Caldisphaera lagunensis DSM 15908: one gene and its partners. The main gene of each other region encodes a partner of the protein of the gene in region 3 in a complex. Links are inferred from orthologs where the notes say so. Each region holds a gene or a part of one and is shown on either strand. Other genes may lie near its edges.

The links.
Region 1: the proteins of rpl12p (region 3) and CALAG_RS06945 are in contact, whole or in part, in a crystal structure (PDB 5H7L), measured with the Pyrococcus horikoshii proteins. The link is inferred for Caldisphaera lagunensis DSM 15908 from one-to-one orthologs. Residues at the interface, in WP_010886059.1 of Pyrococcus horikoshii: Leu100, Ala101, Gly102, Leu103, Ser104, Ala105, Leu106, Phe107, Gly108; in WP_048053510.1 of Pyrococcus horikoshii: Pro161, Met164, Met165, Phe168, Ser169, Ile172, Val195, Glu196, Phe202, Leu211, Ser212, Val213, Met216, Lys222, Phe223, Asn224.
Region 2: rpl12p (region 3) and CALAG_RS05740 share a complex: the UniProt entries of both Methanocaldococcus jannaschii proteins name them as parts of the 50S ribosomal subunit. The link is inferred for Caldisphaera lagunensis DSM 15908 from one-to-one orthologs.

The regions. Positions count from the first base shown.
Region 1 is NC_019791.1:1,400,628-1,403,583, forward strand. Bases 21-2,933 are described here. They hold CALAG_RS06945 (elongation factor EF-2), read left to right. Parts: upstream 21-326; coding sequence 327-2,540; downstream 2,541-2,933. Other genes in these bases: pcm (protein-L-isoaspartate O-methyltransferase), read left to right, coding at 21-193; CALAG_RS06950 (hypothetical protein), read right to left, coding at 2,543-2,933. Also shown: more of pcm, read left to right, coding at 1-20; more of CALAG_RS06950, read right to left, coding at 2,934-2,956. UniProt on the Methanocaldococcus jannaschii protein: Catalyzes the GTP-dependent ribosomal translocation step during translation elongation.
Region 2 is NC_019791.1:1,173,887-1,176,898, forward strand. What follows is about bases 24-2,992. They hold CALAG_RS05740 (50S ribosomal protein L19e), read right to left. Parts: upstream 1,755-2,992; coding sequence 1,293-1,754; downstream 24-1,292. Other genes in these bases: CALAG_RS05725 (50S ribosomal protein L30), read right to left, coding at 24-74; CALAG_RS05730 (30S ribosomal protein S5), read right to left, coding at 71-700; CALAG_RS05735 (50S ribosomal protein L18), read right to left, coding at 697-1,296; CALAG_RS05745 (50S ribosomal protein L32e), read right to left, coding at 1,744-2,157; CALAG_RS05750 (50S ribosomal protein L6), read right to left, coding at 2,157-2,705. Also shown: more of CALAG_RS05725, read right to left, coding at 1-23. UniProt on the Methanocaldococcus jannaschii protein: Binds to the 23S rRNA.
Region 3 is NC_019791.1:1,295,211-1,298,015, forward strand. What follows is about bases 41-2,802. They hold rpl12p (50S ribosomal protein L12), read right to left. Parts: upstream 1,707-2,802; coding sequence 1,374-1,706; downstream 41-1,373. Other genes in these bases: alaS (alanine--tRNA ligase), read right to left, coding at 41-1,312; CALAG_RS06360 (CBS domain-containing protein), read left to right, coding at 1,965-2,366; CALAG_RS06370 (50S ribosomal protein L1), read left to right, coding at 2,689-2,802. Outside these bases: more of alaS, read right to left, coding at 1-40; more of CALAG_RS06370, read left to right, coding at 2,803-2,805. UniProt on the Methanocaldococcus jannaschii protein: Forms part of the ribosomal stalk, playing a central role in the interaction of the ribosome with GTP-bound translation factors.

The DNA of each region.
Region 1 (2,956 bases), 110 kb from region 3 along the record:
GAAATTTATTAATATGCAATTAAAAAATAATGGTATTGCTATATTACCTTTAGGAACATTAGAGGAACAAAAACTAGCCATAATTAGAAAAGATGAATTTGGAAATATTGAATTGCGTTATGATATCAGTGTAATATTTGTTCCATTAATTGGTTATGAAGGATTTAAATTTGGTAAAGAGGAAACAAATTAAATGTTTCACTCTTCCCTTGTTATGAAGCAGATTATTTTTTAATCATTTTTAAAAAACTTTCTTAATCAAACAAAAAATAATATTATTTTTTAACCCTTAATCTCTTCTTTATCAAAAGAAGTGGGTGAAAAAAATGGGCGCCAGAGTAAAAGTAATTTCAGAAATAGAAAAAATAATGGCTAACATAGAGCAAGTAAGAAATATAGGTGTTATAGCCCATGTAGATCATGGTAAAACAACAACTAGCGATACATTATTAGCAGGAGCAGGAATTATTTCAGAAAGAGTTGCAGGAGATGCTCTGCTTTTAGACTACCTTAACGTAGAAAAAGAAAGAGAAATGACAGTTAAAGCGGCTAATGCAAGCTTATATCATGAATATAATGGAAAACCATACGTCATTAACTTAATTGATACTCCGGGACATGTAGACTTTACAGGTATGGTAACAAGAAGTCTTAGAGTATTGGATGGAGGAATCGTTGTTGTAGATTCAGCGGAAGGCGTTATGACACAAACCGAAACTGTTTTAAGGCAAGCATTAGAGGAAAGGGTTAAACCAGTTTTATTCATTAACAAGGTTGATAGATTAATAAAAGAACTAAAGTTCGGACCTCAGCAAATACAAGAAAGATTTGTAGAAATAATTAAAGATGTTAACAATTTGATTGATATGTATGCTGAGCCTGAATTTAAAAATAAATGGAAAATAAATCCTGCTGAAGGTAATGTTGCATTTGGTAGCGCAAAAGACAAATGGGCTTTAACAGTGCCTGATGCTACAAAGAAGGGCATAACTTTTCAAAATATAATAGATGCATATTCTTCTAATAATAAAGATAAGGTAGTAGAGCTATTTAAGAAGGCACCTATTTGGGATGCATTATTAAATATGGTAGTAAAGTTTATACCAAATCCTAAAGAAGCACAGAAGTATAGAATACCAAAGATATGGAAGGGAAATCTTGATTCAGATTTAGGTAAGGCTATGATGGAATCAGATCCAAACGGGCCTCTAGTATTTTATGCAAATGCTATTAAGGTAGAAAAAGCCGGAATTGTAGCAACTGGTAGAGTATTTTCAGGTACGTTAGAGCCTGGTAAAGAAGTTTACATCGTTTCGAGTGATCGTACTGGGAGAATTTTACAGGTAAGCCTATATATGGGGCCATTTAGAGAATTAACAGCTAAGATTCCCGCAGGTAACATAGGTGCATTGATGGGTATAGAAGGCCTAAAGTCTGGAGAAACACTTGTTGAAGTATCATACAAATCACAAGCTGCACCATTCGAGCAACTTCATTATATTAGTGAACCTGTAGTAACATCAGCTATAGAACCAGCAAAATTACAAGATTTGCCGAAAATGATAGACGCTCTTAAAAAGTTAACATTAGAGGATCCAAATTTGGTAGTGAAAATTAATGAAGAGACAGGAGAATATCTAATATCAGGTATGGGGCAACTTCATTTAGAAATAGCTATGTGGATGCTGAAGGAATTATATGGGGTAGAAGTAAAGGCTACGCCACCAATAGTTGTTTATAGAGAATCTGTTAAACAGAATAGTAAGGTGTTTGAAGGAAAGAGCCCTAATAAGCACAATAGATTCTACATAAGTGTAGAGCCATTAAACGATGAGACAATTGATTTGATCCATAAGGGTCTTGTTAATGAAGATCAAGATGCTAAGGATAGAGCAAAAATATTAAGAGATAAAGCAAACTGGGATTATGATGAGGCTAGAAAAATATGGTCTATTGATGAAAATATAAACATATTTATTGATGCAACATCAGGTGTTCAATATCTAAAAGAAGTGAAGGATACAATATTAGGTGGATTTAGGATAGCGGTAAAAGAAGGACCATTGGCAGCAGAGCCTGTAAGAGGTCTCAAAGTTGTACTTCATGATGCTGAAATACACGAAGATCCAGTCCACAGAGGTCCAGGTCAGATATATCCTGCTGTTAGAAATGCTATATGGGCTGCTATGTTGACATCAAAACCAACATTACTTGAACCAATACAGAAACTAGAAATTAAAGTTCCCATGGATTACTTAAGCCCAGTAACTTCAATAGTAACAAAGAAAAGAGGAAAGATATTGGATGTTAAACAATCAGGATTGCAAGCAATTGTAACAGCAGAGATACCAGTTGCAGAGAGCTTTGATATATCTCAAGAATTAAGAGGGTCAACAGCAGGTAAAGCGTTTTGGGGAACGGAGTTTAGCAGGTGGGCTCCAGTTCCAGATTCGTTATTAGACGATTTGATTAAGAAAATAAGAGAGAGGAAAGGATTACCTCCAAGACCACCGAAACTAGAAGATCTGTTAGGGCCTTAACCCTAATAGACTATTTTAATAAATTTTATAGACTTCAAGTTTTCATATTTTCTTGATTTTATATTTATATAATCATCTTCTATAACAAGGCCTTGACGATACATTACTAAGGCGCATCTCTCAGTAACAACTGAAGATGCCAATCCTCCTTCGGATAGCAAATCAAGTCCACTATTGATATCTGGTAAAGAGAATCCGCAATGTCCATTAGGATGAGAATGCATGTTATATGCTACCTTAATAAATGGTATTTTTACCTTTAGTGTTTCTCCCTCCAATATAGAAAGATAACCATTGTAATCGTAAAGGAATAAATATTCTATATTTGATGAGGTGGTTTTTTGAGTAAAAGAATTTATTATACTTAGATCTGTATGGAATGGGATATAAGGAATAAAATCATATAAATCTTTAAT
Region 2 (3,012 bases), 120 kb from region 3 along the record:
AGAACCTTCTCTACTTTAGGATCTAATCCACTAGAACCCCTGATCCTTATAATAGCATATACCAAAATTATCACCTTATCCAGTCCATTGGAGTAACAGCTTTGAATGTATTTCTTAAAGCCATATATGTTGCCCTAGCAAAGTTATACGAAGTTCTTGTTTCACCAAAAGTTTTTGTCCATACATCTCTTATACCAGCTAATGTTAAAACTTTCTTTGCAACATCTCCTGCAACAAGTCCTGTACCTTTTGGTGCAGGCTTTAATAATATAACAACACTGCCACTTTTGCCCACCACTGAATATGGCACACTATGAGGTTCTCCGCAAGTACATTCCCAGCTACCACATCCTCTTCTTATAGGGGTTATATTTAATTTGGCATTTCTAATTGCTTTATCTATAGAATCCCTGAATTGTTTTGCTTTACTTTTTCCTACACCAACGTAACCATTTTTATTACCTACCGCAACTGTTGCTCTATATCTTGAAACCCTTCCAGCGTCTGTCATTTTTTGCACTAATGTTACATCTATTATTTCTACTTGTAAATCAGGCAAAAGTGCATCTATTATTTCTGGCTCTAATATTGGCATATTCCTTTTAAATATCTCATCTATGCTAGTTATTTTCCCTTCTTTTACTAACTTACCTACTTGTGTTTTAGGTTCCCATGATTCTAATACTTGAGTGCTGCTCATTTACTTCCACCCTCTTTGCTTTTAATTGCATTTAATACCTCCTCGAAATGTCTTGAAAGCTCTTCTGGAGGTAGCCTCCCTAATTGTTTAGAGAACTGCCTTTTATAAGCATCTTCGTTATTTTTCTTCAAATCTTCAGCCCACTTTGATATATGCTCACATTTAACTCTCTCTTCATCTGGCAAGATTTCTTCTGAATGAGGTATCTGAATTCCTGCATCAACTAAACCCTTAAGGGCAGCAAAAATTCTGTTTCCTTTAGAAGGCGTTTGTAACCCTATATCTAATATTGCTTCATTAATTCCCTTTTGTTTAGCTCTTAAACCAGCTAAGTAACCTGTTAAATATGCAGCACATGTATTTTTACCATAACCTTTCCAATTATATAATTTTGAAAGCTCTTTACTATGAGCTGCTACTATTGTTTTATCTCCTTTTGCATCAAATTCTACAATTTGAACCAATATGTATTTATTGGTTTTTCTAACAACTGCTCTTGGTTTTTGAGATATAACTAATCTATATCTAAGACGATAGTCAGTTTTACCCTGTCTTCTCCTCTTTAATGCTAATTTATATCTAGGTCCACCTTTCATGATTTAACACCTTTCATTAGCTTATTTTCATCAATATACCTTTTCAAATCAGATAAGCTTTTGAAAGCATTACCCTTAGATAATCTATAAAGTCTCCTATAAGTTTGGGAATCAATCATATCTTTATCTCTTAAATATTTGAGATAGGTTCTCATTTTTCTTATTTTATTAACCCATACTTCTTCTTCATCAACCCTAGTCTTCTTTGTGCCTTCTCTTTTTCCATATCCTCTACGATGACCTTTAACTCTTTTTATATGCCTTATTAACCATCTATGCGAATTACCCTTCTTTGGTATTTTCTTTATTAAACCTCTTTCTATTAAACCTCTTATGTCATCTTTTGTTATTGCTTGACTTATTTCTTCCTCATTATCTGGATCAGGACTTATCCAAATCCTGCTCTCTCCAACACCAAGTATTTCTGCTGCAAGCCTTTTTTGGAGTCTATAATCCATATATACCACCATTAGCTACCTTAAATCCTTTCTCCTTAGCTACCTTAAGTAGCTCTACCCTCTTCTTAAGACCTACAGATGAGTCTATATAAATTATATGAGCCCTTGGACTTAACAATTCAAGTTCTTTTTTATTAGATATAACTACTGGTATCAATCCGGAGGGATGCAATCCTCTAATTGAATTCTTATTCTTATAACCAACTTTAACAATTGGAGGATATCCTTTTCTTTGCAACCTCATTTTTGCGTCTATTCCTTTGGGCTTTCTCCAGCTATCTCCTAGTCTTTTGAACCTCCATGACAAATATCTCATAAAATGAACTCTTCTCTTTTCTGATACAGATTCCCTTATTTTCCTCTTTTGCTTTAATATATCCTTTACTATTTGTTCTGAGCTCATTATTCAATCACCTCTCTTGAATATATATAAATTCCATCCATAAACTTCCTTCTATCAAAATCAGATATCTTTGTTGCAAGCTCTATATTGGCTGCACTTTGCGAAACCTTTTCTATATCAATTCCTTCTAATATTATATCTGTTCCTTGAACCTTCACATTAACTCCAGGAAATACCTTCGCTATTCTTGGAGATTTTTCTCCAATGAAATTGCTTATAATGATTTTGTTTCCATCCTTTTTAACGCTTATTGGATAATGGCTATATATTATTTTTAACTTATATCTATATCCTTTCGTTACTCCTGTTATCATATTTTTAACATGTGCTATAACAGTTCCTACAACAGCTTTTTTCTTAGCATCTGCAAAGTATACCTCAGCAATTAGTTTTTTATCTTCTAATCTCAAAGATAAATCTTTGATATGGGAGAAATCCCTTTCAAGCTCTCCTTTAGGTCCTTTTACCTTTATCTTTTTTCCATCTATTTTAATATCTATGCCATCTGGGATTTCTAGTTCCCTTATTGCATGAACTTCTTTTGCCAAAGTTAGCACCTGCTTTCCTGCACTTCAATCAGAGAACAAACGCGTATATAAAGATTTTAAGCTTTTTCAACCTTCTCTCTAACTACCTCCAACAATTCTTCTTTTTTGATGATCCTATATCCTAATTCTGGTTTTTTAAATTTCCCTATAACAATTATCCTATCTGGATCTTCTTCTGGCTTTGAATTAAATAACCTTACTTTATAATATCCCTTCTTTCTACCCATATAAATGTAAGCGAATTTTGTATTCTTACTTCCCATGTTTATCACCCTTTGCTTATTATATTTTTGCCGTTTTAAACTGT
Region 3 (2,805 bases):
TAATTAAATCATCTAAGCTAATTGTACCTGATTTCAAGCTTTTAGATGTTAATTTGATCCCTCTGTTTAATGTTTCTTTAAACTTCTTCTCCTCGTCTATTATTACATCTATTATATAAGATTTGTTATCAATTAGCTGTGGAAAATCTACTCCCCATAGCTTTATCTGTAGATCAACAAGATCTGCAAGGCTTACGTTTTCTTTTATAAACATCAATTGCTTTAATGCTCTTCTTATAACGAGCCTAGCTAAGTAACCTTCCCCAGTATTGCTTGGCACAATACCATCACCGAGCATAAGAGAAATAGTTCTTGAATGATCTAAAAGGCTATATAAACGGGCGTCCAATTCCATATAATTCTTTACTTCGTCAAATGTGAATCCAGTATTTTTTGATATTCTTTCGTAGAACTCTTTAACGCTTTCTGGATTTTCTGGCTCTAGTCTACCAGCAGCTCTAAATGCCTCCCAAAGTATTTTTTCAGGGGGTTCCTTAACGTCTAGGATTTTTCTATATTCATCCAATATATTTCCAAAAATTGCCTTAAATGCTGTTGGAGTTTTTTGCGTAAACCATGCCATCCTTTCTACTCCGTAACCTGTATCAACAATTTTTAATGGTAATTCTATATAATTGCCGTTGTCTACCTTATACATCATAAATACCAATGTTGCTAATTCTAAGCCTCCAACGGTTACTTCAAAACAAGGACCAGCATTTCCTCCTCCTTCCCACCAAGATTCTTTAAATACAAGCAAATCTCCTGGAATCTTTAATTCCTTTGTAAAGAATTCATATGCATATCTAACAGTTTCATCTTTCCAATAAATTTTTTTATCAGGATAATTAAATGCATGATGAGCAGCCATTTCAAAAGTCGTTAAATGCCTTCCAATAGTTAATCCCACATTGTCTATATCTTCTAACCTAATGCTAGGTTGGCTTACAACCAAAGGATTAGCAGGAGGAGGAACTAAGCCGCTTGTAACATGGGGTTGAAAATCAACTATACTTGCTATAGTTAAATATAAATCCTCCCTCCACCTTGCAACAACAGGCCTAGGCTTTATTGGTGTATGGCCATTTTTCTCAAAGAATTTTATAAATTTTTCTCTTGCTTCCCTAACGCTTAAACCATTTATTGAGCTTATCTTATCAAACCAATATTCTGTATCTGGCGCATCTTGACACGTATCGAATTCTTGATTTAAAGTCCAAAAATCTTCTTTACCAATTTTGCATTTTTTCCTTTGAAATCCATTTTCTTTGAAAAATTCAAGTCTATAATCTTCTGGGTTTAGTCTTACCACTTATTAACACCTTGAATGAAAATGCATTGAGAAATAATAAAGTTTTTTAAAATATTTTAGATTACATTCCAAATAATCCGCTAAGTCCTTCGCTTACATCTACTTCTTTATTTTCTTCTTCCTTCTTCTCCTCTTTCTTTTCTTCCTTCTTCTCAGCCTCAGCAGGTGCTGAAACTGGAGCAGATACTGGTGCTGAAACTGCAACTGCTGCGCTCTTTAAGACTTCATCTAATTTTAGCTCAGATAGGCTAGCAACTAACATTTTTACTTTTGCATCATCTGCTTGAAGACCGAGTGACTCAACTACCTTTTTAAGGTTATCCTCATTTAGTTGAGCACCTGCATAATACAATGCAAGTGCTGCATGTACATATGCTTTTCCTTCTTGGGGCATTTTTATCAACCTCTAGCTTGCAGTTTTAAGTGTGTTAGTACAGCCTATAAAAGCGTTGCTTATCTTTTTCAAGAGGAAATTAAAATCTATATGTTTAATATTAAGCATAATACTTTTTAATAGAAATGTTCTCATAAAAAACTAAGTGAAATAGCTTTAAAAACATCTAATCTTTTAAATACAAAGTAAATATTATATTGTATTTCCCACAAGAAACCCATTTATATCAGGAGTTTTACTAACAATGCGGGTGGAAAAATGTCGAGCGTTTTAAGTATGAAGGTATCGGATTTTATGAAAAAAGCGATAACAACTTTTCCTAACGTCACAATAGCTGAGATAGCTAAAATTATGTATGAAAATAGAATTGGTAGTGTCGTTATTACATCCCCAGATGATAAGGTCTTAGGAATTTTTACCGAAAGAGACTTAACGAGGGTTGTTGCTGAAGGTGTTCCTCTAGATAAACATGTTGGAGATGTTATGACCAAAAACCCAGTTTTAATAACTCAATCAGAAGGATTAAGCAAAGCAATATCACTTATGTATGAAAAAAATGTAAGACATTTACCTGTTGTTGATAACGAAGGAAAAATTAAGGGAATAATTTCTGTAAGGGATCTAACAAGTATATTAAATAAATTAACATCCTTAGAATAAACATTAATTTTTAGAATAAACATTAATTTAAATAATTTTTATGTGGCGGACCCGGGGGGATTTGAACCCCCGACATTCGGCTTAGAGGGCCGACGCTCTATCCTGGCTGAGCCACGGGTCCACATGGCCCGCCTTGTTTTAGGCTCAAGGCTTTTAGGACCCCTTTGCCTCGCCTTTAAAATTTAGGATAAATTGGGTTATATGTTTTTCTTTCTTATATTAAATAGGAATAAAATAGTTTAACTTTAAAAACTAACGAAAGTGCTTAAAAATGCAGTAAAATATGATAGAGATGTAGAAGAGGGAAAAAATAATAGGGTGCATGAAATTGCCTTTAGACAATGAAATAATAAAGGGAGCAGTAGAGAAAGCAAAAATGCTTGGAAAGCAAAGGAAGTTTAAGCAAACAGTTGAGCTAATAGTAGCATTAAAGGATATT